DNA from 3 places in the Pseudomonas sp. MWU13-3659 genome. Region 1 is predicted to be linked to each of the others. Evidence: riboswitches for the same ligand, from Rfam matches in the RefSeq annotation. Region 1 holds a riboswitch; each other region holds the start of a gene.
What was found. Region 1 has a riboswitch for cobalamin ahead of NGM28_RS22755 ((2Fe-2S) ferredoxin domain-containing protein). Riboswitches for the same ligand answer to the same signal wherever they lie in the genome.

Region 1 (9,611 bases):
CTGGAAACGATGCGCTGGACAATCGCCTGGGCGTTCTCGATCCGCGCCCAGGCCGATGGGGCCAGCTCAAGCTTCGCGCCATGCCGGGCCACAGCCACCACGTCCTGCCAGCGAACGGGCGCCTCGGCGATGATGATTTTTTCGGCAAACGACATACACGCGGTTCCTTAAAGCGAAGCTACGCGACGCTGCACGAAACGATCTACGTATTCGTCCGCAGGCTGGTAGAGGATTTCCTTCGGCGTGCCGACCTGGATCAGGCGGCCGTCCTTGAGAATGGCAATTCGGTTGCCGATGCGCACCGCTTCGTCCAGGTCATGGGTGATGAAGACGATGGTCTTGTGCAGGGTCTTTTGCAGCTCCAGCAACTGGTCCTGCATTTCGGCGCGAATCAGCGGGTCAAGCGCACTGAAGGCTTCGTCCATCAGGATGATGTCGGTGTCGGCAGCCAGGGCACGCGCCAGGCCCACGCGCTGGCGCATGCCGCCCGACAACTGGTGCGGGTACGATCGCTCGTAGCCCTTGAGGCCCACGGTGTTGATCCAGTGCAGGGCACGCTCCGTGCACAGGGTTTTGCTCTCGCCACGGACTTTCAGGCCGTAGGCGACGTTGTCCAGCACGGTACGGTGCGGCAACAGGCCGAAGCTCTGGAACACCATGCTGATCTTGCGCCGGCGGAATTCGCGCAGGGCTTGCATGTCGTATTGCAGAATGTCCTCGCCATCGACCAGGATCTGACCGCTGGTGGGGTCGATCAGGCGGTTGAAGTGACGCACCAGGGTCGACTTGCCCGAGCCCGACAGCCCCATGATCACGAAGATCTCACCGCTGCCGATGGACAACGAGAGGTCGTTGACCCCGACCACGCAGCCGGTTTCGGCCAGGACCTGCTCTTTGGTGTTGTTCTGGCGGATCAGGTTCAGGGCATCTTCGGTACGTGCACCGAAGATCTTGAACACATGTTTGACTTCGATCTTGTTCATCGTCTGCTTGCTGCTCATTTGCCCACCCCATGCCGTGGCCGGCCATAGGCCTGGGTAATGCGGTCGATCACGACCGCCAGAATCACAATGGCCAGGCCCGCTTCGAGGCCGCGCCCCACATTGAGGGTCTGGATGCCGACCAGGACGTCTTCACCCAAGCCACGGGCACCGATCATCGACGCGATGACCACCATCGACAGGGCCATCATGGTGGTCTGGTTGATACCGGCCATGATGCTCGGCAACGCCAGTGGCAACTGCACGCCGAACAGTTGCTGCAGGCGATTGGCACCGAACGCGTTGATCGCCTCCATGACCTCGCCATCCACCTGGCGAATGCCCAGGTCGGTCAGGCGAATCAGCGGCGGGGCGGCATAGATGACGGTGGCAAAGATTGCCGGTACCTTGCCCAGGCCGAACAGCATCAATACCGGGATCAGGTACACGAAGCTGGGCATGGTCTGCATGATGTCGAGCAGCGGCATCAACACCGCCCGCAGGCGATCGTTGCGCGCCGACAGGATACCCAGCGGGATGCCGACCAGGACCGAGATCAGCGTGGCTACCAGCATCAGCGCCAGGGTCTGCATCAGCTTGTCCCAGAGCCCGACCGCACCGACCAGAAAGAGCAGGCCGACGATCACCGCCGTGGGTACGGCTCTACGGGTGGCGTGCCAGGCGAGACCGCCGACGATGGCCAGCATCAGCCACCAGGGTGTTGCGCGCAGCAAACCTTCGAGGTTGACGATGGCCCACAGCAGGGTGTCGGAAATGTGCCGGAACACGTCACCGTAGTTGGTGACCAGCGCGTCGACCCAACCATTGACCCAGTCGGCAATGGAAAACGTGAAGTCTTTGGGAAACATGGATTTCTCTCGAGCAATGCATGAAGCGGACTGCTATGTGGCCTGTCCGGCAGGCGCCGGCCCCGCCCACACCCTCAGAGTGCCGCATCTACCTTTTTGGCTGCGTCTTCGCTGACCCAGCTGTGCCAAACCTCGGGGTGCTCCTTGAGGAACAACCTGGCCAGTTCCGCCGACTCGATACGATCCCTGCTCATGCGCGCCAGGTTCTGGTTCAGCAGATCGATCGGCAGATTGACCTTTTCCAGCACAGCCACCAGCTCCGGCGCCTGCTCGTGGAACGTCTTCGACACACCCACCTTGATGGTCACGGATTTATCCACGCCTGGCTTCTCGTCCAGCTTGACCAGCTCGGCCTGGCCCATCAGCGGGGTTGGCGACCAGTAGTAGAAGAGGATCGGCTCGCCACGCTTGTAGCTCGACAGCACGGCGGCATCCAGTGCCGGGCCGGTGCCCGGGCGGAAGTTGGTGTAGGTGTTTTCCAGGCCATAACGCTTGAGCATTTCGCTGTTGTCCAGCTCGCAGGTCCAGCCGGCCGGGCAGTTGTAGAAACGCCCCTTGTCCGGTTCTTCCGGATCCTTGAACACCTGGGCGTATTGCCCCAGGTCGGCGATGCTCTTGAGGTTCGGTGCCTTGGCTTCGAGTTTGCGCTTGGCATCGCCTTCGATCACATAACGCGGCACATACCAGCCTTCCACCGCGCCAGCCACCGGTGAGCCGACGCCGACGACCTTGCCGGCGGCCTCAGCCTTGTTCCAGACCTCGCTGCGCCCTACCCACTCCTCGGCGAAAACCTGGATATCGTTGCTGCTCAGGGCGTTTTCCATGGAGATGGAGTTGCCCGGCAGGCTGTCGGTGTCACAGCCATAGCCATTTTTCAGCACGAACTGCATCACCTCGGTGAGCAGCATCCCGCTTTCCCAGTTCAACCCGGCAAATTTCACCGGTTTGCCGGACTCGCACCAACCGGCCGCCTGGCTGGCGCCAGCGGACGCCAAGAGCCCTAGAGAAAGTGTCGTGGTCAGCAGAGCCTTTGTAATTGTCATTGTGAAGCTCCCAAACAAGATGATCACTGCGCAGGAGAAATATTTCACAACCTTAAAAAAGGATAAAATAATAAGTCCTGATGCATCACCACGGAAAAAGCTATGAAGTTCACACTGCGACAGCTTCGCTACGCGCTCGCAGCGGCCAAGCACGGAAACCTGACCACTGCCGCCATGGAGCTTCATGTTTCACAACCTTCCATCTCGGCGGCCATCACCGAACTGGAGGAGGTGCTGGGCCAATCGATCTTCATACGCCAACGTGGCCTCGGGATATCGCTGACCCCATTCGGTCGTACCGTCATGGTCCAGGCCCGTCGCGTGCTGGCAGAGGCTCAGACCTTTGCCGAGATCCATGCCAATGCCGGCGAGTGTGTCGGCGAACTGGTGGTCGGCTGCTTTGAAGACCTGGCGCCCTATTGCCTGCCGCAAATCGTGCGCCGGATGCAGGAGGCCTGCCCAAGGGTCACGGTCGATATGCGCGATGGCAGCTTCGATTATGTTGGCAAGCGGCTCAGTGAGGGCGCGATAGAACTGGCCATCACCTACGACCTGGGTTTACCGCCGAACACGCATTGCACCCAGCTGTGCCAGCTGACCGCCCAGGTGCTGCTGTCGGCCGATCACCCGTTGGCCAAAGAGTCGCGTGTCAGCCTCAAGGCGCTCTCCGAATACACCCTGGTAGTCACCGACCAGGTCCACAGTTGGCAGCATGTGTTGGATCTGTTCAGCTTTTACGACCTTTCCCCTGCCGTTGTGCACCGTGTGCGCACCTTTGAGCTGCAACGCAGCCTCGTCGCCAATGGCTTTGGCGTGGCGCTGATCTATACCCGGCCATTTGGTGACCGTAGTTACGATGGTCAAGCGCTGGTATGTCGGCCGACGCAGGAGAAACTGCCAACCCACAGCATCGTGCTGGCGCATGATCAGCGCTACCCGCTGACGCCTTCGGCCGAGGCGTTCAAGGAGCTGGCGGTGGCATGGTTCGCGGAGCGACCGTCGTTTGCGTCCGAATGAACAACGGGTGGGGAATGTCACATGACGATTGCTGGCGGGTAGATGAGATGCCCGGCGAGCTCGATCTAGCGGCCATGCCAGTGTTTACTCAGTGCTGAGCGGCGCAATGAAATCGCAGATGCCCCTCTGAAAATGGGCATCCGTTGGGCCTGGCGGGGAGTGCTATGTGGCTGGCAAGCAGCACCAGATCGACAGTGGGTCACGCTAGGTAAGTGCGTTCGACTGCCACCTGAGGAGTGTCTGCTTTCGACCCATGGCAGCCATGCAGACAGCACGGCAATTAACAGGAAGCGGACATGGGTTCAAACTCTTGACCTTTGTCGACAGGCAAGCTTACGTGCCCTGTGGCGTCGAGACTGAGCCAGCGTCCGATCCTCGGCGCTCTGAATCAATAGCGTGGTCAGTTCGGGATCCATAGGGAACCCATCTTCCAACCATTTGAGCGCTAACCCCGACCAATAGTCGGAATGTGACGTCAGCGCTGTAACGACCAGCGGCTGCAAAGCTATGCCGGCAGGAAGTGTGCATTTTTCTCCAAGGTCTTTTATCGCACGGGGCAACTCTTGTGCGCCTTCTTCTAACGGCTTTTCCAGCAGCGGCAGTAACCATACATAGGTGAAATTCTCGCTCATCTACTTCCTCCGAATACTCACTAGTGTGCTTGGAATGGTAGTGACCGTATTGACCGGCTTCTGCGTGCTTTCAGCCGCTGCCGGCTACGCGCCACAGCTACTCAACAATGCACGTACTCGTTGAGCCATCTCATCGGCATTATCAGGTACAGATACTGAAATGCCCAGATAGTGCTCAAGGTGAAGGGTAAGCGTCTGTTCGCCCACTATGAGATCCCAATAGCGCTGGTCAAGTCCGTCCAATTTTTCATTCCAGTAACCGCTTAATCCGTGCTCAAGCTTCTGAGCCACGTTCTCGAACAGTTTCCAGTCGGCGAGTTCTGATATTTCTATGGTCGTCATGCGCCACCTCACCAAGCGAATGCAGATTTTCGTGTTTCTCGCGAGCGGCAGCAATGGGTCGTAAGCGGCCATAGCACCACCTGGATTAAAGCCGAACATCCCTTCCCTACCCAACCGACTCTCGCACCAAAGTGAGACTGAATGACCTACGCACGACCACTTGCATGTTTGGCGTAACCCTCAACCCCTACCGATTGAGCTCTCGCCCGTGAACCAGCAGTTTGGTCGCAACCTCGCCGCCCGACAGATGTACCTCGACGAGGTGCTGCACCTCTTCATTGTCGCGCACCCGATACCAGCAAGCGTCGGGGTACACCGTCAGCACCGGCCCCAGGTTGCAGGGGAACTGGCAAGCCGTGCGCGTCAGCAGCACACCACCCGGCACCTCGATCAGTTGCCGCTGCAGCAACTCGCGGCGCAGTTGCTTCCACAGTGGCAAGGCGCCTCGACGGACGCAACGCGGGCCAGTGCAAAGGAACACCTGGCGTGCATGGTCCGGGATCTTCGACCAGTCGGCGTCGGCTGCCACGGCATTGACCTGATCGCAGGCCAGATGCCGTGAGTGATCCTCGATGCTCGCACAGGCCATTCGCGCATCCAGGCCACGGCGTCCCAACGCCTGCGCCGTGACCCAGACTTGCGGCTGGTGCCCATGCTCACGTGCGATGCGCCCCAGTTCATCGCGCAGCCAGTCCAGGTAGGCGCCGTCGGAGATGGGTTCCAGGTCCACCACCAGCACGCGTTCCAGCCCGTCGGCGAAGGTCTTGCGCAAGACCGCCCACAGGCCCTCAAACCCGTCCAGGGTGTCGACGACATCGTCCCGAGCGGATTCGCCCCGCAGCTGGCGGATCTCCGCGCCAAAAGCTTCGGCCGCTGAACCGCCCGCAAGGCCCGGCCCGACAAACAAGACGCGCTGGTAAGTCATCACATGCTCTTCTCGAAGTGAATTTCGCAGAAGCACACACAGGCAGGCATCGAGCATGGGCCCAGACCGACCCATGCCTGCCCTCCGCAGGATTGTCGCCAAAAGATTCCAGGCCGGTCTCCGGGCTCGCGAGGCTGGATGCCCTCGCCTTCCCATGGCCGGCTGGCCACAGTGGTCTGATTGAGGGCATCACTCGCATACCGTTGCGGGGGCAGCACCGGACTGGCGCGAAGCGCGTACCGGTTTCCCGTTTCACCCCAGGCGCGGCGGCTTGGGACACCTGAAACTGGGCGGCATGTGAACATTCGGTGCAGTGCGCGTCAAGGTGGTGAACCAGGCCCGGCACTCCCACAGAGGCCAATGCTGCACCAGGAACCGTAGGAGCCAGCCTTGCTGGCGATGCCCGGCACAGCCGGGCCAATCACCAGGCGAAGGCATCGATTCCCCTAGGTTGCGCACCTATTTGAAACGTCGTGGCTGGGTTGCCATTTCAGACTTTCTTCAAGATCCCCATATGCGCATCGTCCATCAACGCCTTGGCCATATCGCTGAGGTAGTGCGACGCCCAGACCAGCACCGGTTCGTTGTCCATCACACCGATGAATGAGGCGCGGCGGGCGCTATCGAGTAGCACCGAGGCTTGTTCCATGGCGTGATTGGCGCAGTTGCCGGGCTCTACGCGGAACAGGCGCGTGCCTTTGGTGGCGCCTTCCATGAACGTGCACGCGCCGACGGTCCAGCCGAGTTGGCCGTGGTCTGCTGGGAGATCGTTGTCCATTCGAGGTTCCTCTGAAGCTTTGAAGGGGTGACCGAGCTACCTGTAGGAGCGGCTTCAGCCGCGATCACCAGCAACGCTGGTGCCAGGTACCGCGGTGCCTGCATCGCGGCTGAAGCCGCTCCTACAGGGGCCTGCGCAGGGCTGTCAGTGCAGCGTGTATGACGGCGGCCGGGTGCTCATCTGTAGCTGAGCCAACGCCGACTCCAGCAACGTGCGGGTGGCATCGAGTTCGTGCATCACCGTCAGCATCACCAGCGTGGCAGGTGATTTGGGCAGGTGAGTCAGCGATTGATGCGTCACCGCCAGCGCGCACATGACGTACTCGGTGGCGTGGACCAAGGTGTCTTCGAGGAAATGAGGGGATTCGATGGAAGGTGGTGGATCCGGGACGATCTTCAACATGACTTCATACTCGACGTTCATGAATGATCAACCGGGCACCCGATCACCTGCCGGGAGATGGGTGGCGGCTACGTGCGGGTCTGCAAGTCCGGGGAACATCGAGCACTAACCCGGCCGGCCCGAAGGCCAACCGCACGCAGCCACCATTGAGCACAACCACTGACAAGCGCCAGCGACTCAGAAAGTGAGCACAGATCGATGTTCAGACGGGCTTGCAGGCCCGGTCGTTGATTTGGCAACGACCCGGCGAGACTAGCCGTCACTTCGATAGCGCAAAAGTGCTCAAAGCATGCTTGGGAAACGCCCTACGTGAAATGGGGAAAGTCTGATTAGCCCATGTGGGACTTCATCCCCAGCTAGTCATTTCCTCAAAATCACGCCACTCATGTATTCATGCAGGTCGCGAAAATCCTTGACGCTCCAGGCATGCGGCGGGATCTTCACCCCGTTCTCCTGCAGCGTTTTCGGAATCAGGTTTCCATTTGGGCGAAGGATGACCGAAGACACGATAACGCCTGGATAGTCGTTCAAGCGCTTCTTGAACGCAGCGCTGGTAAGGTCCGGCGTTGGCGGGTTGCTCTTTTTGGCCAACGGCCCCGTCCCCTTGATATCCGCGCCATGGCACACGGCACACCGCTGCACGAAGAGGTTTTTTCCGTTGGCGTTTTCCGCCAAGGACAGCGGCGCTTGCAGCAGTGACAAGAACCCCAGCATCGCAATACGTGAAACATTCATTCCCAAGCAGCTCCCACGGCTCAAAATCCATTTGATACCAGCATCACACGCCACCACCCGACCGCGCCATCCATAAGTGCGCAGCTGTCATCCCCTTCGACATGTTGCTACCCTGCCCCGACGCATCGGACAGAATCGAGCACATGCTGGAAGCACTACGACGGATCGACCTCAACCTCCTGCTGACCCTCCACGCGCTGTTGCTGGAACGGCACGTGACACGTGCATCGGTGCGCCTGCATAAAAGCCAGCCCGCCGTCAGCCATGCCCTGGCTCAACTTCGCCTGCACTTCGACGACCCCTTGCTGATACGCCGTGACGGCCAGTTGGTGCTGACCGCCCGCGCTCAAAGCCTGCTGGGGCCGCTCGAGCAGTCCCTGAGGCATCTCAATGATCTGCTGGGGGCATCCAACTTCGACCCGGGCCAATCCCAGGCGCGCTTCCGGTTGTCACTTTCCGACTACGCTGCGCGCCGTGTGCTGCCCAGGCTGGTTCGTCATGTTCGCCGCGTCGCGCCCGGGGTGGACCTGGCGGTCAGCCAGGCCAACCGGGAGACCATGATGGCCCAGCTGGCGGATGGCGAGCTCGACGTGGCACTGGGCATTTTCCCGGAATACCCCCAAGGCGTCCTGGTGCAGGAGCTGTTCCCCGAACACTTCGTCAGCCTCGCCGATGAAAGCGCCCTGCCGGCGTGCGGCTGCCTGTCGCTCGAGGAGTGGCTGGAGCGTCCGCACGTCATGCTCGCCCTGCGCCCTGATGCCAATGATGAGATCGAACGCGTGCTGGCGCACATGGGGGTACGGCGCAGGATCGCCGTGGCACTGCCGCACTGGAGTGCCGCCATCGAACTCATCGCCGGTACCGACCTCATCCTCACGGTGGCAAGTTGGGCGGTGCAGGGCCTCGACCGTTACCCTACGCTGCGCACCTTCGATGCCCCGCTGGACCTGCCGGTGCTGTCGTACCAACAGGCCTGGCACTCGCGCAAGGATGCAGACCCGGCGAACCGCTGGATCAGGGATGCGATCCTGGCGTGCAGCCAAGGCACCTGATGATCGGATCACGCACTGAACTGAACCCCGGCTATTTCGTGAAGAGTTTGGCCAGCTGTTTGATGGCCTGGCTGAAATGCGTATGGTCTCTCAGCCGGTCTGGCGAATCGGTGGAGAACCAATTGGCGTCGTTGAATGGCCTGAGCACATCGACATAGTTCAGGAGCGCGTCCAGTTCCATTGGGTAGTTGCTGAGCAACCGATCCTGGTCGAACGCGTGTTGCATGATTGCATCCCGGTCATGGGGCAAGTTGAGCTCGGTCATGACCCGGCAGGCGAGATCGGCATATCCCGCACCACTGGGATGCATGCCATCGATGCTCAGGTAGCCGCCGGCCTTGAGGCGTTTCCCCTGCGGGGCGGCGAAGTCCAGCTCGCCATCCAGATAGCGATTATCGATAGATTGGCTGGCATTCACCCTGACACGCGCCGTCTCGTTCAACCGATTTTTATAGTCGATTGCATCAAATGCCTGGTAGGTGTCCACAAACACCAGGCGGTGTGCCGTTTGCGTGGCGTTCGCGGCCTCGATAAACAGGTCTCGTATTCTTGAGTTGACCTCACGGACTTGTGCGTCGGCCTGGACAACGACACTGCGGTCAATCTTCAACGATGTCGGTAGCAAACGGACACGGTAGGCCTCGGGGTAGCCATCTTCACGCAGGTCGGATACAGGCTGCAACGCGGCAACCGCGCTGACCTTGGGCAGCAGCACGATCACCACGCGCTCGACCGACGCTGGAAGCCTGGCAATCCGTTCAGCCACCTCCTGCCACTGCTGGAAATAGTTTCTGCCGTTGTGCTCCCCCTGGGTGATCGGTTGGTTTTTCCCCAGG
Region 2 (9,611 bases), on a different contig from region 1:
TGAGGGCGCGGGCGCGAATCACCCGGTTCAGCTCTTCCTTCAAGGTGCGGATGCGCGGCCGGTCGGCCTGGCTGTGATCACCGTGATAACTGGCCCGGGCGCTGCCGGCCAGGATCTCGGCGGCGGCCAGCATGCCGCCCTGGAACTGGTAGTAGTCGTTGGAGTCGAGCAGGTCGTGCTCGTGGTTGTCCTGGTTCTGCAGCACCGCCTGCACCTGGCTGAGGCGCTGGGCGAACTGGGCGCGGGCCGGGGTGCCCTCGTCGCTGGCGCCATAGGCGTAGCCACCGTGGTTGAGGTAGACCTCGGCCAGGTCGTCGCGGCTGTGCCACAGGCGCCCGTCGATGGCGTTCTGCACGCCCGCGCCGTAGGCACCGGGCTTGGCGCCGAACACCCGCCAGCCAGCCTGGCGGGCGGCCTGCTCGGCGTCCACGCCGTCATTCAGCAGTTTTTCTCGTTCGGTTCGCACGCGGGCGGCCAGCGGGTTGAGATCGTCCGGCTCGTCCAGCGCGGCCACCGCCTGCACCGCCGCGTCGAACAGGCGGATCAGGTTGCCGAAGGCATCGCGGAAGAAGCCCGAAACGCGCAAGGTCACGTCGACCCGCGGGCGGTCGAGCAAGCTCAGCGGCAGGATCTCGAAGTCGTCCACCCGCTGGCTGCCCGTCGCCCACACCGGGCGCACGCCCATCAGCGCCATGGCCTGGGCGATGTCGTCGCCACCGGTGCGCATTGTCGCCGTGCCCCACACCGACAGCCCCAGCTGGCGCAGGTGGTCGCCGTGATCCTGCAGGTGGCGTTCGAGGATCAGGTTGGCCGAGGCGAAGCCCAGGCGCCAGGCCGTGGTGGTCGGCAGGTTGCGCACATCGACGGTATAGAAGTTGCGCCCGGTCGGCAGTACATCAAGCCGCCCACGGCTGGGCGCGCCACTGGGGCCGGCAGGCACGAAACGTCCGGCCAGGGCGGCCAGCAGGCCATCGATCTCGGCGCCGCCGCATGCGTCCAGGTTGGGCGCGACCTCTTCGCACAGGGCGCGCAGCACTTCCCGCACAGGCTGCCAGCACGGTGCATCCGGCAAGCCGGCCTCGCCCGCCAGCGCTTGCTCGATCAAGGTGACCGCCAGCAGTTCCAGTCGCTCGCGGGTGTCGCCCTGGGTGCGCCACAACCCGGGATCACAGGCCTGCAACAATGCCGGGCGCGACCCTTCCCAGGCCTGGCCCAGGTCGCAATCGAGCGGGTCGAAGCCCAGCGCCAGCGCCTTGGCCAGGGCGCGGATCAGGCTGGCGTTGCCACCCTTGCCGTCCCCCCGCTCGACCCGCAATAGCGCCAGCAAGGTGTCGCTGCGCAAGCGCCCCTGGGGTGACTGGCCGAACACATGCAGGCCATCGCGGATCTGCGATTCCTTCAGGTCGCACAGGTAGGTGTCCAGACGTGGCAGCCATACCGCGGCGTCGTCCAGTTGCCCTTCAAGTTGCAACTCGCGGTCGATATGGTTGGCCTTGACCAGTTCCAGGATGTCGCGCTGCAGCTCGCGGGCACGGCGTGGGTCGAGCAACTGGGCCTCATAGTACTCATCCGCCAACTGTTCCAGATGCCGCAACGGGCCGTAGGTTTCGGCGCGGGTCAGCGGCGGCATCAGGTGGTCGATGATCACCGCCTGGGTACGCCGCTTGGCCTGGGCGCCCTCGCCCGGGTCGTTGACGATGAACGGGTAGATGTTCGGCAGCGGGCCGAGCAACGCATCCGGCCAGCATTCATTGGACAGGCCCACGCCCTTGCCCGGCAGCCACTCCAGGTTGCCGTGCTTGCCGACATGGATCACCGCGTCGGCCGCGTAGCCGTTGCGCAGCCAGAAGTGGAATGCCAGATAGCCATGGGGCGGCACCAGGTCCGGGTCGTGGTACACCGCGCTGGGGTCGACCTGGTAGCCTCGGGCCGGCTGGATGCCGACGAAGGTCAGGCCATAGCGCAGCCCGGCGACCATCATGCGCCCCGAGCGGAACATCGGGTCCTGTTCGGGTGGCCCCCAGCGCTCGCGCACAGCGCGCTGGTTCGCCTCGGGCAATGCGCCGAAGGCAATCTGGTAGTCCGCCAGGCTCAGGCTCTGGGCGCAGGGGCGCTGGTCCAGGTGGTCGAGGTCGTTGGTCACCCCACCGAGCAGTTGGTGGATCAGCTCGGTGCCGCTGCCCGGCAGGCCGGCCACCGGATAGCCCTGTGCCTGCAGAGCCTGGAGAATGTTCAAGGCAGCGCCTGGGGTGTCCAGGCCGACACCGTTGCCGATACGTCCATCGCGGGTCGGATAGTTGGCCAGTACCAGGGCGATGCGCTTTTCCTGGTTGTCCAGGCGTGCCAGCTCCACCCAGCGCCGCGCCAGCTCGGCGACGAAGTCCATGCGTTCGGGGTGGGCCCGGTAGCAGACCACATCGGACTGGCTGCGCTCGCTGCGCCAGGCCAGGTCCTTGAAGCTGACCGGCCGGGTGATGATGCGCCCATCCAGTTCCGGCAAGGCGATATGCATGGCCAGGTCGCGGGCGCCCAAGCCCTGCTCGCTCTGTTCCCAGGCAGGCTGGTTGTCCTGGGCGCAGATCGCCTGCAACACCGGCACGTCGCGGCGCAGCGGGCGCAGGTTGGGTTGTTCGGGGCTGGACAAGGCGAAACCGGTGGTATTGATCACCACTTCGGCCTCGACCTCGTCGAGCCAGCTTTCAACCTGATCGAGGCAAGCACGCTCCTTGAGGCTGGCCACGGCGATCGGCAATGGGTTCAGGCCGCAGGCTTGCAGGCGCTGGCAGAACACATCGATGAAAGCCGTATTGGCGGCTTGCAGGTGCGAACGATAGAACAGCAATGGTGCCACCGGGAACGCCGGGTTCCACTCAGCGTACCAGTCCTCCAGCACCGCGCTGACCTTGCCTGGGTGGTACACCGCAGTGCGCGGCAACGGTTGCGGCTCATGCCACGGGTAGTCACGCCCGAGCCATAGGCTGGCCAGGCAGTTGAACAGGTTGACGGCGTTGGCCTTGCCGCCCTGGCGCAGGTAGTGCCAGAGCCGCTCGGCTTGCTCGCCGCGCACCGTGCCCAGGTCGGTCAGTTCCGGATCGGGACGGTCATCGCCGGGCACCAGGATCAGTTGCACGCCTCGGTTGGCCAGTTCCACCAGTTGCTCGACACCATAGCGCCAATAGCCGACGCCACCGTGCAGCGAGACCAGAATCACCTTGGCGTGACGCAGCACCTCGTCGACATAGAGGTCGACCGAGGCATGGTTCTGCACCTGCATGGGGTTGGCCAGGCGCAGGCTGGGGAAGTCCTCCGGCAACTGCTCGGCGGTTTCGGCGAGCAGTGCCAGGTGCGAATCACCGCTGCAGAGGATCACCAGCTCGGCGGGGGTCTGGCCGAGGTCGGCGATGCTGTCGTCCGGCACGAAGCCGCCGGGCTGGGTCCGCAGCAGGTGCATGGGTCAGGCGCCCAGGGCCTGGCGCAGGCGCGCCTCCAGTTGCGCGGCGTCGAGGTCCTGGCCGATCAGCACCAGGCGGGTGATGCGCGGCTCCTCGCTGCGCCAGGCGCGGTCGAAGTGCTTGTCGAAGCGGGTGCCCACGCCCTGGATCAGCAGGCGCATCGGCTTGCCGGGGATGGCGGCGAAGCCCTTGGCGCGCAGGATGCCGAACTCGGTGACCAGTTGCGTGAGGGCGTCGAGCAGCAGGCTCTCGTCGGCTTCGGGCAGGTCGATGGAGATGGAGTCGAAGGCGTCGTGGTCATGGTCGTCGTGGTCATCGCCATCGTGATGCGAGTCGTGGTGGGTGCGGCGGCCATCGATATGCGCCTCGGACTCGGCCCCCACGCCCAACAGCACCTCCAGCGGCAGGCGACCGCTGCTGGCCTCGATCACCTTGACCGCTGGCGGCAGTTCCTCGGCCACCTCTTTACGGACCTTGGCCAGGCCCTCGGCGTCGATCAGGTCGGCCTTGTTCAGCACCACCAGGTCGGCGCTGGCCAGCTGGTCGGCGAACAGTTCGTGCAGGGGTGACTCGTGGTCGAGGTTGGGGTCGAGCTTACGCTGGGCATCGACTTGGTCCGGATACGCGGCGAAGGTGCCTGCGGCCACGGCCGGGCTGTCGACCACGGTGATCACCGCGTCGACGGTGCAGGCATTGCGGATTTCCGGCCACTGGAAGGCCTGGACCAACGGTTTGGGCAACGCCAGGCCGCTGGTCTCGATAAGGATGTGGTCCAGGTCGCCACGGCGGGCCACCAGCTCGCGCATCACCGGGAAGAACTCTTCCTGGACGGTGCAGCACAGGCAACCGTTGGCCAGCTCATAGACGCGGCCATTGGCCTCTTCCTCGCTGCAACCGATGCTGCACTGCTTGAGAATTTCGCCATCGATGCCCAGTTCGCCGAACTCGTTGACGATCACCGCGATGCGGCGGCCCTGGGCGTTGTCGAGCATATGGCGGAGCAAGGTGGTCTTGCCCGAGCCGAGGAAGCCGGTAACGATGGTGACGGGGAGCTTGGCCAGTGTTTTCATGTCGCGGTGCCCTTGGCGGCTGTGGCGCGGGCATGCAGGACGATAGCCACGGGCCCTGTCGGCCTGGCTGGTTCGCCACCGGATCACCCCGCCCGGTTGAAAGTCGAAAACGTCGCGAGGCAGGTCTCCTGGCTCGCACTGTGCCGGCAGGATTGCCAGCGGGATGGCGCCTTCCCGCGCGTGCGCAGTGGCTGTGCCGATCCGTTCCAGTGCCTACAGTTGCGGGGGCAGCCGCGGCATCGACCGCGTTCCCGTCTTAGCTCCGGCCAACGCCGGAGAACCTCGAAGCGGCAAGGCTACGCAGAGCCTGGCTTGCGGTCAACCGCCGCCGCCATTGACGCAATGGTTCGCCCCATGATTTGCTAGCGCATTGCGTTCAGGTGCCCCCTTGGGGTGAAACGGGAAACCGGTGCGTCACGCCTCTCTCTACTAGAGGCCGGACAATGCCGGTGCTGCCCCCGCAACGGTAAGCGAGTGAAGCGTCTTGACCACTGTGCCCGTCGACTCGGCATGGGAAGGTGACGCCAACAACGGAGCCCTGCTCCACCTCGCCAGCCCGGAGACCGGCCTGACACCACATGAACACCCCGCGGTGGGCGGGCGCTGTCGCATACCTGGGCGAGCTTCGTCCGGGGTCGCCGCGCTTGCCCGTTGCCCCAATGCCCGACAAAAGCAACAGCAGAGGAACGCGTCATGCCCATCACCAGCACGAAACACAGCATCGCCACCCCCGTCAGCCTCAGCCAGCGCATGATCGTCGCCGTCGGCGCCAGCCTGCTCGGCCTGTGCCTGGTCTACTTCGCCGGTTTCTCGCACATCGAAGCGGTGCACAACGCCGCGCACGACACCCGCCACAGCGCCGCCTTCCCCTGCCACTGAGTACGCCCGCATGATCACGCGCATCGCCCGTACCGCGGGCTTCAGCGGGCTGCTGGCTGCCCTGCTGCTGACCCTCCTGCAAAGCGTTTGGGTGGCCCCCTTGATTCTTCAGGCGGAAACCTACGAGAACGCCGCCCCCGCCGCCGAACACCACGAGCATGGCGAGGCCGCCACGCCCCACGAACATGAGCACAACGCCGAAGCCTGGGCACCGGAGGACGGCTGGCAGCGTGTGCTGTCTACCACAGGCGGCAACCTGGTGGTCGCGATAGGCTTCGCCCTGGTCTTGGCCGCACTGTACAGCCTGCGCGAGCCTGGCCGCGTCAGCACCGGCGCGCTCTGGGGCCTGGCCGGCTTCGCCGTGTTCTGCCTGGCGCCGACCCTGGGCCTGCCGCCCGAACTGCCCGGTACCGCAGCCGCCGACCTGGGCCAACGGCAGACCTGGTGGGTCGGCACCGCCGCCGCCACTGCCGCAGGCCTGGCGCTGCTGGTATTCGCCCGTCACTGGCTGTTCAAGGTGATCGGCGTCGCCCTGCTGGTCATCCCCCATGTCATCGGCGCGCCGCAACCGCCCGTGCATGAGAGCCTGGCGCCGGAAGCCCTTGAGGCGCAGTTCAAGATCGCCTCCTGGCTCACCAATGCCGCCTTCTGGCTGGCGCTGGGGCTACTCAGCGCCTGGCTCTACCGTCGCTCCAGCCACGCTTGATGTCCCTGCATCCCGCTCAGCCGGCGTTGTACGCCGGCTTTGGCTGCCGTCGCGGCTGCCCGGTCGAAACGTTGTCGGTGCTGCTGCGCCAGACCTTGAGCCAGAATGCCCTGCCGCTTTCCTGCCTGCGCGGCATCGCCAGCATCACGCCCAAGGCGCGCGAGCCCGGCCTGCTGGCCTTGGCAGAACGCCTGGGGTTGCCGTTCATCTGTTTCGATGCCCCGCACCTGCTCGGTTTCGAAGCGCAACTCACCCAGCGCTCCGCCGCCGCCTACGCCCAGACCGGCTGCTGGGGCGTCGCCGAAAGCGCGGCACTGGCCCTGGCCGGCCAGGCGTTCACGCCGCCACGCCTGCATATCCCGAGACAGACCCTGGCCGGCGCTACCCTGGCCCTGGCCATCGGCGGATAATCCGCCCTTTCACCTGCAAGGAATCCCCATGACGGTCTACTTCATCGGCGCCGGCCCCGGCGACCCGGAACTGATCACGGTGAAAGGCCAGCGCCTGATTCGCCAGTGCCCGGTGATCATCTATGCCGGCTCCCTGGTGCCCCCTGCGGTGCTCGAAGGGCACACCGCCCAGACCGTGATCAACAGCGCCGAGCTGCACCTGGAGCAGATTGTCGAGGCCATGCGCCAGGCCCACGCCGACGGGCACGATGTGGCCCGGGTACACAGTGGCGATCCCAGCCTGTACGGCGCCATCGGCGAACAGATTCGCCACCTGCGCGAACTGGGCATCGATTACCAGATCATTCCCGGCGTGACCGCGACGGCTGCCAGCGCCGCCCTGCTCGGTTGCGAACTGACCCTGCCCAACGTGGCGCAAACCGTGATTCTCACCCGCTACGGCGACAGCTCGCCGATGCCTCCCGGGGAGCAGTTGGCCGACCTGGCCCGGCACGGCAGCACCTTGGCCATCCATCTGGGGGTCAAGCACCTCGCCCGTATCGTCACCGAGCTGCTGCCCCACTACGGTGCCGACTGCCCTGTCGCGGTAGTGCACCGCGCCACCTGGCCAGACCAGGACTGGGCCAGGGGCACCCTGGCGGACATCGTCGAGCGAGTGGCGGCCAAAGGCTTCCGGCGCACCGCGCTGATCCTCGTCGGCCATGTACTGGGGGATGCCCCCTTCGCCGATTCGGCCCTTTACCGCGCCGGGCACGCCCACCTCTACCGACCTGGCCCGTGAGCCGATTGCCCTCTCGCCTCGCGCCGTAGCACACTGGGGCTTTCCACGCATACCGGAATCCCCATCATGCTCGAACTGCGCCCCAACTGCGAATGCTGCAACAGTGACCTGCCGGCCGAGAGCCCGGACGCCCTGATCTGCTCCTTCGAATGCACGTTCTGCCGCGCGTGCAATGAGCAGCACTTCCACAACCAGTGCCCGAACTGCGGCGGCCAGCTCGTCTCGCGACCAACCCGCACCGGCAAGGCGCTGGGCAACAACCCAGCCTCCACCCTACGGGTGGTCAAAAAGCACGCAGCTTGCGCGTAACCCCCTTCCCAGACAGCCTCAACGAAGGTGTGCCCCAGCCTTCGTTGTAGGACTTTTCAACAAAACAGCTGCGCATATTCAACACACCTATACTCGCCTATTACCAAGGAACCTGAATCCCCGTAAGGTGCGCGCTGCCTACAGCTGACCCGCGAACCGACATTCGACCAGAAACAGGAAGCGGGTCCATCTCAACAGGAGTTACCCATGACATCCGTGCTGTTGGTCGATGACCATCATATTGTCCGGCTGGCCGTGCGCATGCTGCTCCAAGGCGAGCGGTTCACCGTGGTCGGGGAGACTGGAAAAGGCAAGGACGCTGCGCGCCTTGCCGCTGACACCAAGGCAGAGGTGGTGATTCTCGACATTGGCCTGCCCGACCTTGATGGCATGGAAGTGATCAAGCGCCTCAAACTGCTCGAGCCCGCGCCGCGGATCATGGTCCTCACCGGCCAACCCGCCGACCTGTACGTACGCCGCTGCATGGATGCCGGCATCAGCGCCTTCGTCAACAAGGACGAGGACCTCGACGCCCTGGTCTTCGCCCTCAAGGCACTGGTGAAAGGCTACTCGACCTTTCCACAGATGGCAGTAAACGCCAACACCCTGGACAGCGAGAACGAGCGCCTGGGCAGCCTGTCCAACCGCGAGATGGAAGTGCTGCGCCGCCTCTGCGCCGGGCAAAGCAACAAGCTGATCGGCGAGCAGATGAACCTCAGCGCCAAGACCATCAGCACCTACCGTGGCCGGATCCTGGAGAAACTCAAGGCCGAGTCATTGGTGGAAATGGTCGACCTGGCCAAACGCAACAACGTGGTCTGACCAATGATCAGGCGCACCCTGCTGTGCCTGTTGCTGGCCGCGCTGTTACCGCTCCCAGCCTCGGCACAGCCCTCTGGTGAAAGCCGCCACCTGCTGGCGCGTGCGCTGAGCGCCGCGCCGCCACTGACCCTCGACGCGCCTGACCGTCAGTGGCTCGATACGCGCAAGGCCCTGGTGCTCGGCAGTTCACGCCCCGACTACCCCCCCTTCGACATCAACACCAGCCAGGCCGACTACGAAGGCCTCAGCGCCGACTACGCCGGCCTGATCGCCGAACAACTGGGCACTCCCATCGAGATCCGCCGCTACGCCAATCGCGCGCAGGCCATCGCCGCATTGCGGCGCGGCGAGATCGACTTGCTGGGCACCTCCAATGCCTTCGAGGCCAACGATGCCGAGCTCGCCCTCAGCCAGCCCTATGCCGACGACCTGGCGGTGATCGTGTCGCGCCAACGCTCCCCCCTCGGCGAGGACCATACCCTGGCCGGGCGCAAGCTGGCCATGGTCGACCATTACCTGCCACTGCAGGCCGTGCAGCAACTGTACCCCCAGGCCCAGGTCACGCTCTATCGCTCCACCCTGGCCGGTATTGCCGCGGTGGCGCTGGGCCAGGCCGACGCCTACCTGGGCGACGCGATCAGCAGCGACTACATGATCGGCAAAGGCTTCCAGGGCATGGTCAAGGTCGATCACTTCGTCAAAGTGCCAGTCAGCACCTTCGCCTTTGCCCTGGCGCGCGACAACACACGCTTGCTGCACCTGGTGGATACAGCCCTGAACCGTGTCGCCGACAGTGAGCGCCTGAACATCTTGCGACGCTGGACCAGCGGCAGCACCAGCCTGTTGCTCGACCGCCGGCTGGACGCGCTCACCGCCGAGGAGCGCGGCTGGATCGCCACCCACCCGACCATTCGGGTGATGATCAACACGACCCTGGCCCCCTTGAGCTTCACCGACAGCCAGCAGCAGCCTCGCGGCATTGCCCTCGACCTGCTGGAACGGATCAGCCTGCGCACCGGCCTGAACTTCCAGTTCGTCGAGTCCGAGTCCTTCGAGGATATGGTCGACGCCACCACCCAGGGCAAGGTCGACATGATCGGCGCCATCGGTTACGGCAACCACCGCGCCGAACGCCTTCGCTACACCCGCCCCTACATGATCAGCCCACGCGTCCTGGTGATG
Region 3 (9,611 bases), on a different contig from region 1:
GTACAGGTTGCCGCGCACCAGCTGGCCATACCACGGCCATACGGCGATGTCGGCGATGCTGTATTCGTCACCGCCCAGGTAGGCGCTTTCGGCCAGGCGGCGGTCGAGCACATCGAGCTGGCGCTTGGCTTCCATGGTGAAGCGGTTGATGGCGTACTCGAATTTTTCCGGCGCATACACGTAGAAATGGCCGAAACCGCCGCCCAGGTAGGGCGCCGAGCCCATCTGCCAGAACAGCCAGTTGAGGGTTTCCGTACGGGCGGCCAGCGATTTGGGCACAAAGGCGCCGAACTTCTCGGCCAGGTACAGCAGGATCGAGCCGGACTCGAACACCCGTACCGGCGGCTCGACACTGCGGTCGAGCAGGGCGGGGATCTTCGAGTTGGGGTTGACCCCGACGAAGCCGCTGCCGAACTGGTCGCCTTCGCCGATACGGATCAGCCAGGCGTCGTATTCGGCGCCCGTGTGGCCGAGGGCCAGCAACTCTTCGAGCAGGATGGTCACCTTCACGCCGTTGGGCGTGGCCAGCGAGTACAACTGCAGCGGGTGCTTGCCCACGGGCAGGTCCTTGTCGTGGGTCGGGCCGGCCACCGGACGATTGATGCTGGCGAACTGGCCGCCTGAAGGCGCTTCGTGGGTCCAGACCTTGGGCGGGACGTAAGGGTGCTTGCTCATGCGTGAAACTCCTTGAGGCTCGATACGGGCACATACACGTGTTGACTCGCATCTATGCCATGGGTTCGGCGCAAAGGGCAAATGCAATGGGCGCGGGCGCGTGGTGCAACTTAGGGCCGGTTCGCCAGCAAGGCTGGCTCCTACAGGGGGCGGTAGGAGCCAGCCTTGCTGGCGAACACCGGCAAGGCCGGTGCCAGGCAGAGGGGTCAGAAACTGTAGTCGACCGTGGCGAAGTACGAGCGCGGCGCGCCCAGCAACCACTGCTCGCCGCTATGGGCCGAGACCACATAGTCGCGGTTGAACAGGTTGTTCACCTGCAGGCCGAGGCGCACGTCCGGCAGCACCTGCCAGCCGAGGTTGGCATCCACCACGGTATAGCCCGGCACGGACTGTTCATTGTCGACGCTGGCATAGCGCTCATCGACATAACGCAGGCCCACGCCAGCATCCACCGTCTGGCCGAAACCCTTGCTCAGCCACAGGTTGGCGGTGCGCCGCGGCACGTTGGCGGGGCGGTTGCCGGCACGGTCCATCACCCCTTGCGAGGTGCTCTGCAGGTACTCGTCGTACTTGGCCCGCACCAGCGCGGCGTTGGCCGACAGCTGCCACTGGTTGCCCAGCGCCAGTTCCAGCGAGGCTTCCAGGCCGTCGGAAGTCTGCTGCCCGGCCTGCTGCTGGGTCTTGCTGGCCGGGTCGTAGACCAGCAGCTTCTTCTTGACGATGTGATAGGCCGCCAGGGTCCATTCGCCCTGGCCTTCCCAGAAGCGCTGCTTGATACCGAGCTCGGTCTGCTTCGCCTCGGTGAGGTCGAAGTCCATCTGCTTCTGGCTGAGGCTGATCAGGTTGCCGACGCCGTCCTCGCTGGTGGAGTACTGCCCATAGACCGAAAGGTCGTCGCTGAGCGCATAGACCAGCCCGGCGCGCCAGTTGCCGCCGCGCAGGCTGACGTCGCTGCGCGAGCCATCGACCAGGTTGTCACGGTCGATGTGGTTCTGGTCGCGGCGCACGCCGGTGACCAGCGACAGGCGCTCGGTCAGCTGGGTGCGGTTTTCCGCGAACAGGGCGACGGTGTGGGTGCTGGACAGGGTCTGCGGGCGCAGCGGCGAGGCGCTGTGGAACCCACCCGGTGCCGGGCGCCACGGGTCGACCAGGTCGACGCCGTCGTCGTTGTAGGGCGAATTGCTGTCGACGTTGAAGCGGATCTTGTTGTACTCGACACCGACCACGGTCTTGCTGGCCAGGCCGAACAGCCTTTGGTCGAAGGTGAAGCTCTGGCGGTCGCCGAACTGCTCCTGGTTGTGCTTGATCTCCAGGTAGCTGCCCCGTTGCAGCAGGCCGTCATCGGCGCTCCAGGTGTAGTCCTCGGCGTTGCGCCAGTGGCGGCGGCTCTTGATGTAGTACAGCTGGTTACTGGCCGAGACCGTGTCGCTGAGGGTCCAGTCGGTGGTCAGGCGCGTCCATTCGTCGTGGTAGCGCTGCACATCGTTGCGCACGTTGTAGTTCTTCTTGCGCAGGCTGTCGCGGTAGTGGCCGTCGATCAGCGGCGTGCCGTAGTAGTTGGCGGGCTCGGCGTCGCCGCGCTCGTGGGCGAGGGTGAAACTCAGGTCGTCGCTGGCATCGAAGCGCAGGGCGGCGCTGAGCGACAGGTTGCGCGAGTCGGTGCGGTCGACCCAGCCGTTGCCTTCCTGCTTGTTGAGCGTGACCCGGTAGCTCAGGCGCTCGCTCAGGCCGCCGCCGCTATCCAGGCCCAGTTGCTGGCGGTCCCAGGAACCGTAGCCCAGGCGCAGGTGGTTGTGGATTTCGCCGGCGAAGGGTTTTTTCGGGATCACGTTGACCACCGCGCCGGTGGCGCCTTCGCCGTACAACACCGAGGCCGGGCCGCGCAGCACGTCGATGCGCTCGACCATCCATGGGTCGACCGGGAAGGTCAGGGTGCCGGCGCCGGTGTACAGCCGCGCGCCGTCGAACAGTGTCATCACCGAACCCTGGCCGCTGAAACCGCGGGCCGACAGGCCGGTGCCGCCATCGCCGGGAGTGCCGATGAAGGTGATGCCCGGGGAGCGGGTCACGGCGTCCTGCACGGTGAGGTTGTTGCGTTGCAGAATCTGCTCGGCGGTGATGCTGCTGGTGCTGGCCGGGGTTTCCAGGGCGCTGAGGTTCAGCCGTGAACCGGCCTGGGTCGGGGTGGCCAGGTCGATGGCCGAGGGTTCGCGGGTCTCGGTGACCGCCGTGGAGGGCAGGGTGAGCGGGGCACCCTCGTGGTCGTCGGCCAGGGCCGGGAGCGAGACAGCCAGGCAGGCTGCCAGGGTGTGTAGCTTGTTGAATCGGGACATGTCGTTCCACTGCTGCAGGAATGAATGGATCCCGGTGGAAAACACGCAAAGGCGAACCGCATACGCAGGCGCGCACGCGATGACCGGCCTGCGCCCGCCCACCGCGGGTTGCCAAGTAAGGCTTCAGGCCGGTCTCCGGGCTTGCGAGGGTCGTGAAGCCTTCACCTTCCCATGCGTGTGCACAGTGGTCTGTCGAAGGGTTCGCTCGCTTACCGTTGCGGGGGCAGCGCCGGACTTGTCGTGAAAACGACTCACCGGCTTCCCGTTTCACCCTGCGCGCGGCGGCGCAGGACACCTGAAACTGGCGCGCATCTGACCATCGAACGAGGGGGGAGTCAATCATCTGGAGGGGCAGACCTGTCCGTGTGCGACAGGCCTGGCCCGGGGCGTTCAATGCCCGAACGCTTTCAGGCTGCCCTTGCGATTGGCTTCATAGGCTTCCTGCGCCATGGGCGTTGCCTGCGGGTTGCCCAGGTCTTCCATGGCCAGCCGGTGGGTTTCCGGCGCCAGGTACGCCGCGAACGCGCACACGCAGGTGATGAAGAACGCCAGCCCGCCGACCACCAGCGGGATATTGTCCGAACCCGGAGGCGCCACGGTGGCGAACAGCGCCGGCAGCATGGCGGTGAGCATGGTGCCGACGTTCTGTGCGATGGCCATGGCCGAGACCCGGTAGCGGGTCTGGAACAGCTCGGGGTAGAAGCTTGGGAACACCGCGTTGTAGCCCTGGTAGACCATGCCCCACATGACGATCGAGGCGGCGAAGGCCAGCGGCACGTTCTGAATGCTGATCGCATACAGGTAGACGAACGCCAGCAGGCCCGAGCCCAGGCAGCCGGCGATCATGGTCGGGCGGCGGCCGATCCGGTCGGAGAGGTTGCCGACGAAGGGGATCACCAGCACCGCGACGATATTGCCCACCACCGGGATCCACAGGTACACGCTCTTGTCGAAGCCGACGCCGTAGGCCGGTTGCACCGCGTAGGCCGCGCCGAAGATGGTGGCGACCACCGGGATCACGTTCATCAATGCCATGAACATCACCAGTACCATGTGCTTCCAGCTGTGGCGGAAGGCTTCGCTGATCGGCGACTTGGCGACCTTGTCCTGCTGCTCTTCCTGGACGAAGGCCGGGGTTTCGTGGACCTCCTTGCGGATGATGAAGCCGGCCACCAGCACCAGCGCACTCATCAGGAACGGGATGCGCCAGCCCCATTCGTTGAAGGCCTCGCTCGGCATGAAGTAGGCCAGCGGCAGGAACACCGCCGCCGCCATCACCTGGCCGGCCTGCACGCCTTGCAGCGTGTAGCTGGCGTAGTAGCCACGGCGGCCGAACGGCGCGTGCTCCATGATCATCGAGCTGGCCCCGGAGATCTCGCCGGCCACGGCGAAGCCCTGGACCAGGCGCAGCAGCACCAGCAGCGCCGGGGCGAGCAGGCCGATGTCGTGGTAGGTGGGCAGCAGGCCCACGGCCATGGTCGACAGGCCCATCAGGAACATGCACAGCAGCAGCACGTTCTTGCGCCCGCGGGTGTCGCCCCAGTGGCCGAGCACGAAGGCGCCCACCGGGCGGGCCAGGTAGCCGACGCCGTAGGTGGCCAGCGAGGCGATGATGGCCATCTTCGGGTCGGTGGAGGGGAAGAAGATCTGCGGGAAGATCAGTGCCGCGGCCTGGGCGTAGATGAAGAAGTCGTAGTACTCGAGGGCAGAGCCGATCCATCCGCTGGCGGTGGCTTTCTTGGCTTGGGAGCTTGAGCGGGCCATGTTGTCTCCGTTGTGCTTGTCGGTGGCCGAAAGGTCAGCGCGCACGGGGCGCGTGAACCGGGGGGCGATAAGGAGAAGACGAACATGGCGGTGCGGATCGCAGGGCGAGGAACGTGAGCATAGGTCGGTACCCGTTTTATTGAACTTATTATGTGGTGACGTTGGGCGGTGCGGCGCAGGACCCGCCGAACGACCGGCGTGGCAGCGAGAAAGGCCGGCGGGGGCCTGCGACTGGTGTTCATGGTTGTTCACGGGGGTGGGTGAATCAATTCGCCGGAACGGGTTTTGTTCGGTAATCGAACGAAAACTAACTATTCCGTACAAAGTTCGTTGCCGGGGTGACTTTACCTGCGAATAATCGAGCTTGCCAGGCCGATTGATGCGTTATCGGCACGGACCCTATCGCCTCTGTAGGAGCGGCTTCAGCCGCGATGCAGGCGCCGCGGTGCCTGGCATCCGCTTCGCGGATGATCGCGGCTGAAGCCGCTCCTACAGGGGGGCGCAGCCCAAAGCCTCCTACAACAAGGAACACCAGCATGCAGCGTTCGATTGCCACCGTGTCCCTCAGCGGCACCCTGCCGGAAAAGCTCGAAGCCATCGCCGCCGCGGGTTTCGACGGCGTCGAGATCTTCGAGAACGACCTGCTGTACTACGCCGGCAGCCCGCGCGAGGTGCGTCAGATGTGCGCCGACCTCGGTATCGCCATCACCTTGTTCCAGCCCTTCCGTGACTTCGAAGGCTGCCGCCGCGACCGCCTGCACAAACAGCTCGACCGCGCCGAGCGCAAGTTCGACCTGATGCAGGAGCTGGGCACCGACCTGGTGCTGGTGTGCAGCAACGTGCAGCCCGACGCCCTGGGCGACGAACAACTGCTGGTGGACGACCTGCGCCTGCTCGCCGAGCATGCCGGTGATCGTGGCCTGCGTATCGGCTACGAGGCCCTGGCCTGGGGCCGTCATGTCAGCACTTATCAGCAGGCCTGGAACCTGGTGCGCCAGGCTGATCACCCGGCGCTGGGGTTGATCCTCGACAGCTTCCACACCCTGTCGCTCAAGGGCGACCCCCGGGCCATCCGCGATATCCCTGGCGACAAGATCTTCTTCGTGCAGATGGCCGACGCGCCGATCCTGGCCATGGATGTGCTGGAGTGGAGCCGGCATTTTCGCTGTTTCCCGGGGCAGGGCGAGCTGAACCTGGCCGGCTTCCTCGCACCGATACTCGCCACCGGCTATCGCGGCCCGCTGTCGCTGGAGATCTTCAACGACGGTTTCCGCGCGGCGCCGCCCCGGCAGAATGCCGCGGACGGCTTGCGTTCGCTGCTGTACCTGGAGGAGAAGACCCGTCGCCAGCTCGAGCGCGAAGCGCGGCAGGTGGAGCCCGGCGTGCTGTTCGCGCCGCCCGCGGCCAGCGTCTACGACGGCGTGGAGTTTCTTGAGTTCGCGGTCGACGAGGCGGTGGGCGCGCGGCTCGGGGTGTGGCTCAAGCGCCTGGGTTTCGCCGAGGCAGGCGAGCATCGCAGCAAGGCGGTACGCCTGCTGCGCCAGGGTGATATCAACATCGTGCTCAATGCCGAACCCTATTCCTTCGCCCACAACTTCTTCGAGGCCCATGGGCCGTCGCTGTGCGCCACCGCCCTGCGGGTGAAGGACGGCCAGGCGGCCTTGCAGCGCGCCACCGCCTACCGGGGCCAGCCGTTCCGTGGCCTGGTCGGCCCTAACGAACGGCAGATCCCGGCGGTGCGCGCGCCGGATGGCAGCCTGCTGTACCTGGTGGAGCAGGAAGCCCACGGCCAGACCATCTACGACAGCGATTTCCACCTGGCGCCCGGCGCGCAGGGCACGGGGGGGCTGCAACGGATCGATCACATGGCCCTGGCCCTGCCGGCCGAGGCGCTGGACAGCTGGGTGCTGTTCTACAAGAGCCTGTTCGATTTCACCGCCGATGACGAGGTGGTGCTCCCCGACCCCTACGGCCTGGTCAAGAGCCGCGCGCTGCGCAGCCCGTGTGGCACGTTGCGGGTGCCGCTGAACATCTCCGAGAACCGCAACACCGCCATCGCCCATGCGCTGTCCAGTTACCGGGGTTCGGGGGTGCACCATATCGCCTTCGACTGCGACGACATCTTCCGCGAAGTGGTGCGGGCCAAGGAGGCCGGGGTGCCGCTGCTGGAAATCCCGCTGAACTACTACGACGACCTGGCGGCGCGGTTCGAGTTCGACGACGAGTTCCTCAGCGAGCTGGCGTACTACAACGTGCTGTACGACCGCGACGCCCAGGGCGGTGAGTTGTTCCACGTGTACACCGAGCCGTTCGAGGAGCGTTTCTTCTTCGAGATCATCCAGCGCAAGGGCGGCTATGCCGGGTATGGCGCGGCCAATGTCGCGGTGCGCCTGGCGGCGATGGCCAAGCGGCGCAGCGGGGTGGGGCGCAAACCGGTGTTGTAGGGAACATGAATATTTGCCTGCTGTGGCCCTTTCGCGGGTAAACCCGCTCCCACCTCAAGCACGATCCCTGTAGGAGCGGCCTTGTGCCGCGAAAGGGCTGCGTAGCGGCCCCAGGATTCAGTGTCGAGCAGAGATCGCCGGGGCCGCTCTGCGGCCCTTTCGCGGCACAAGGCCGCTCCTACAGGTACAGCGCCGAATTCAATACCTGTAAAGCGGGTTTGCCCGCGAAAGGGCATGCACGGCCATCGATCCTGACCACCCCACCAACACCGCGCTTCCCTGCACCGCCCGGCTCACGGATAATCCCCCGGATTCCTCTAACGAGCCTGTGAGTCGGTATGCGTGATTCGGTAGCCAAGCCTGAAGTCGAAGGGGCGCGCAAGACGCGCAAGAACAACCCGGAGAAGACCCGCGAGAACATCCTCCAGGCCGCCATCACCGAGTTCGTCCAGCAGGGCCTGGCCGGTGCCCGGGTCGACGCCATCGCCGAGCGCACCGCCACCTCCAAGCGCATGATCTACTACTACTTCGGCAGCAAGGAGCAGCTCTACGTCGAGTGCCTGGTCAAGCTCTACGGCGACATCCGCAAGACCGAACAGCGCCTGGACCTCGAGTCGCTGCCCGCCGAACAGGCGATCCGCCGCCTGGTGGAGTTCACCTTCGACCACCACGACCACAACGTCGATTTCGTGCGTATCGTCTGCACCGAGAACATCCACTACGGCGAGTACGTCAAGCAGTCGCCGGTGATCCGCGAGATGAGCAGCCTGGTACTCGAATCCCTCGGCCGCACCCTGCAGCGCGGCGTGGAGGAGGGCGTGTTCCGCCCGGGCATCGAGGTGATCGACCTGCACATGCTGATGAGTTCGTTCTGCTTCTACCGGGTGTCCAACCGCCACACCTTCGGCGACATCTTCCAGATCGACCTGGCCGACGAGCAGATCAAGCTGCGCCACAAGCAGATGATCGGTGACGCGGTGATGGGCTACATCAAGGCCTGACCTGGCAGCACTGCAGCATTAGCGAGGCTCATGCTTTTCGCCAATGCAGCCCGTTTTACATTTTCATGACCACTGCCCAGAATTCCCCTCGCAAAACGTTATAAGCATATTCCCTCGTATCAGGAAGATGCTTCGCATCAAGGACGATGCACTCTTCACACAGGTCTTCGGCCGCCAGCCTACGCGATAGCCTCGCGCGGCCCGGCCTGGCCTGGGTGAGGTCTGTCCTCAGGCCATCATGAAGAGGAGGGGCTGGCGCAATGGCCAACCTGGCGCAGGAAGTGCCTGCGTTCACCGCACCCAGCTTTCTGGCGATCACGCCGACAGCGCTCGGGCAGGTGCGACTGAACGCCCGGCAATGGTTCTTCAGACTGGTCAACCAGGAAGAGCGGCATGGCTTGCTGGAGCTGGTCTGGACGCAGGTGACGCAGCGCCTCGAGGCGCATCGCGACACGGGCACGCTGCAAGCGGCCGCCATCGACCAGCCATCGCGAGCGCTCCACGAGGGCCTGCGGGCCCACTATCCCGCGCTGATCCCCGATAACGCGCGCAAACGTCACTTCTATTGCCAGCACGCCCCCTTGTTCAAGGTGATGGGGGGCTGGCTCGACGGTGTGACCTCGATCGCCCATGCCTGGCGAGCGGACAGCGGCCAGTTGCTCAAGATCCATGCGCTGATGGTCGGTGGCGGTTATCCGCAGCGTAGCCAGAGCCGACTGTTCGACCAGGCGGCGCAACGTGTGGGCATGGCCGTGGCCGAGGTGTTCAGCCATCGCTTCTGCGACGATCCCGCCATCGAAGACGCGGCATTCGAACTGCCGGTCTTCCTGCTGGCCCTGGCCTGTTTCCCACAGGCATTCCATGCCGAGACGCTGGGCGTCAACCTGGCCCTGTGCGACTACGTCGACCAGCTCAATGCCCTGCGCGAGGGCGACACCGCGCTGTTCGGGCAGCCCCAGGCAACGGCCTACCATGGCATGGCCGTGTCCGCGCTCGATCTCTTCCTGCAACGGGCATCGTTGGCCGATAGCGCCCGGGTCGGCACGGGCTACCGTTGCGCACTGGCGATGATCGAAACCCACGAGCGGCACGTGGCCCAGGTGCTGGCCGATCCGCAGCGCTTCAATGAACACGCCGCCATGGTGGCCCTCATCGACCGGCTGGGGCGCCATGGGTGTGGTTACCACCAGCGCGGGCAACTGGCGGGCGAGCCCATCGACCAATGGCTGGCGCCGGAGACGTTCTGCCCCCATGCCACGGTCAAGGCACTGGCCGATTCGCGCTATGTCCGTCCAGGCCAGCCGGCGCGCAGCGCGTTGCTGAACATCATCGGCAAGCCCACCGGCAGCATGTTCGGGGTGTTCTCCGGCGACGACATCGCGGTGGTCGAGCGA

Region 2: it holds a riboswitch for cobalamin, as region 1 does, so the genes downstream of both, cobW (cobalamin biosynthesis protein CobW) here and NGM28_RS22755 ((2Fe-2S) ferredoxin domain-containing protein) in region 1, are expected to answer to the same signal.
Region 3: it holds a riboswitch for cobalamin, as region 1 does, so the genes downstream of both, NGM28_RS02585 (TonB-dependent receptor) here and NGM28_RS22755 ((2Fe-2S) ferredoxin domain-containing protein) in region 1, are expected to answer to the same signal.

The regions. Positions count from the first base shown of each region.
Region 1 covers NZ_JAMSHW010000025.1:14,590-24,200, forward strand. The annotation lists gene hutH (histidine ammonia-lyase) at 1-155, opposite strand, end outside; gene NGM28_RS22725 (quaternary amine ABC transporter ATP-binding protein) at 168-1,001, opposite strand; gene NGM28_RS22730 (ABC transporter permease) at 998-1,849, opposite strand; gene NGM28_RS22735 (ABC transporter substrate-binding protein) at 1,924-2,892, opposite strand; gene NGM28_RS22740 (LysR family transcriptional regulator) at 2,995-3,909, shown strand; gene NGM28_RS22745 (hypothetical protein) at 4,212-4,541, opposite strand; gene NGM28_RS22750 (DUF3630 family protein) at 4,626-4,955, opposite strand; gene NGM28_RS22755 ((2Fe-2S) ferredoxin domain-containing protein) at 5,071-5,808, opposite strand; cobalamin riboswitch at 5,903-6,107, opposite strand; gene NGM28_RS22760 (DUF3077 domain-containing protein) at 6,299-6,586, opposite strand; gene NGM28_RS22765 (hypothetical protein) at 6,731-6,988, opposite strand; gene NGM28_RS22770 (c-type cytochrome) at 7,349-7,723, opposite strand; gene NGM28_RS22775 (LysR family transcriptional regulator) at 7,870-8,775, shown strand; gene NGM28_RS22780 (SGNH/GDSL hydrolase family protein) at 8,807-9,611, opposite strand, start outside.
Region 2 covers NZ_JAMSHW010000003.1:98,150-107,760, forward strand. The annotation lists gene cobN (cobaltochelatase subunit CobN) at 1-3,451, opposite strand, end outside; gene cobW (cobalamin biosynthesis protein CobW) at 3,455-4,522, opposite strand; cobalamin riboswitch at 4,624-4,822, opposite strand; cobalamin riboswitch at 4,884-5,108, shown strand; gene NGM28_RS05510 (CbtB domain-containing protein) at 5,216-5,401, shown strand; gene NGM28_RS05515 (CbtA family protein) at 5,412-6,107, shown strand; gene NGM28_RS05520 (cobalamin biosynthesis protein) at 6,107-6,517, shown strand; gene cobM (precorrin-4 C(11)-methyltransferase) at 6,546-7,298, shown strand; gene NGM28_RS05530 (DUF1272 domain-containing protein) at 7,365-7,607, shown strand; gene NGM28_RS05535 (response regulator transcription factor) at 7,815-8,429, shown strand; gene NGM28_RS05540 (transporter substrate-binding domain-containing protein) at 8,436-9,611, shown strand, end outside.
Region 3 covers NZ_JAMSHW010000002.1:28,905-38,515, forward strand. The annotation lists gene yghU (glutathione-dependent disulfide-bond oxidoreductase) at 1-675, opposite strand, end outside; gene NGM28_RS02585 (TonB-dependent receptor) at 882-3,008, opposite strand; cobalamin riboswitch at 3,118-3,322, opposite strand; gene NGM28_RS02590 (MFS transporter) at 3,399-4,772, opposite strand; gene quiC (3-dehydroshikimate dehydratase QuiC) at 5,309-7,216, shown strand; gene NGM28_RS02600 (TetR/AcrR family transcriptional regulator) at 7,555-8,217, shown strand; gene NGM28_RS02605 (iron-containing redox enzyme family protein) at 8,478-9,611, shown strand, end outside.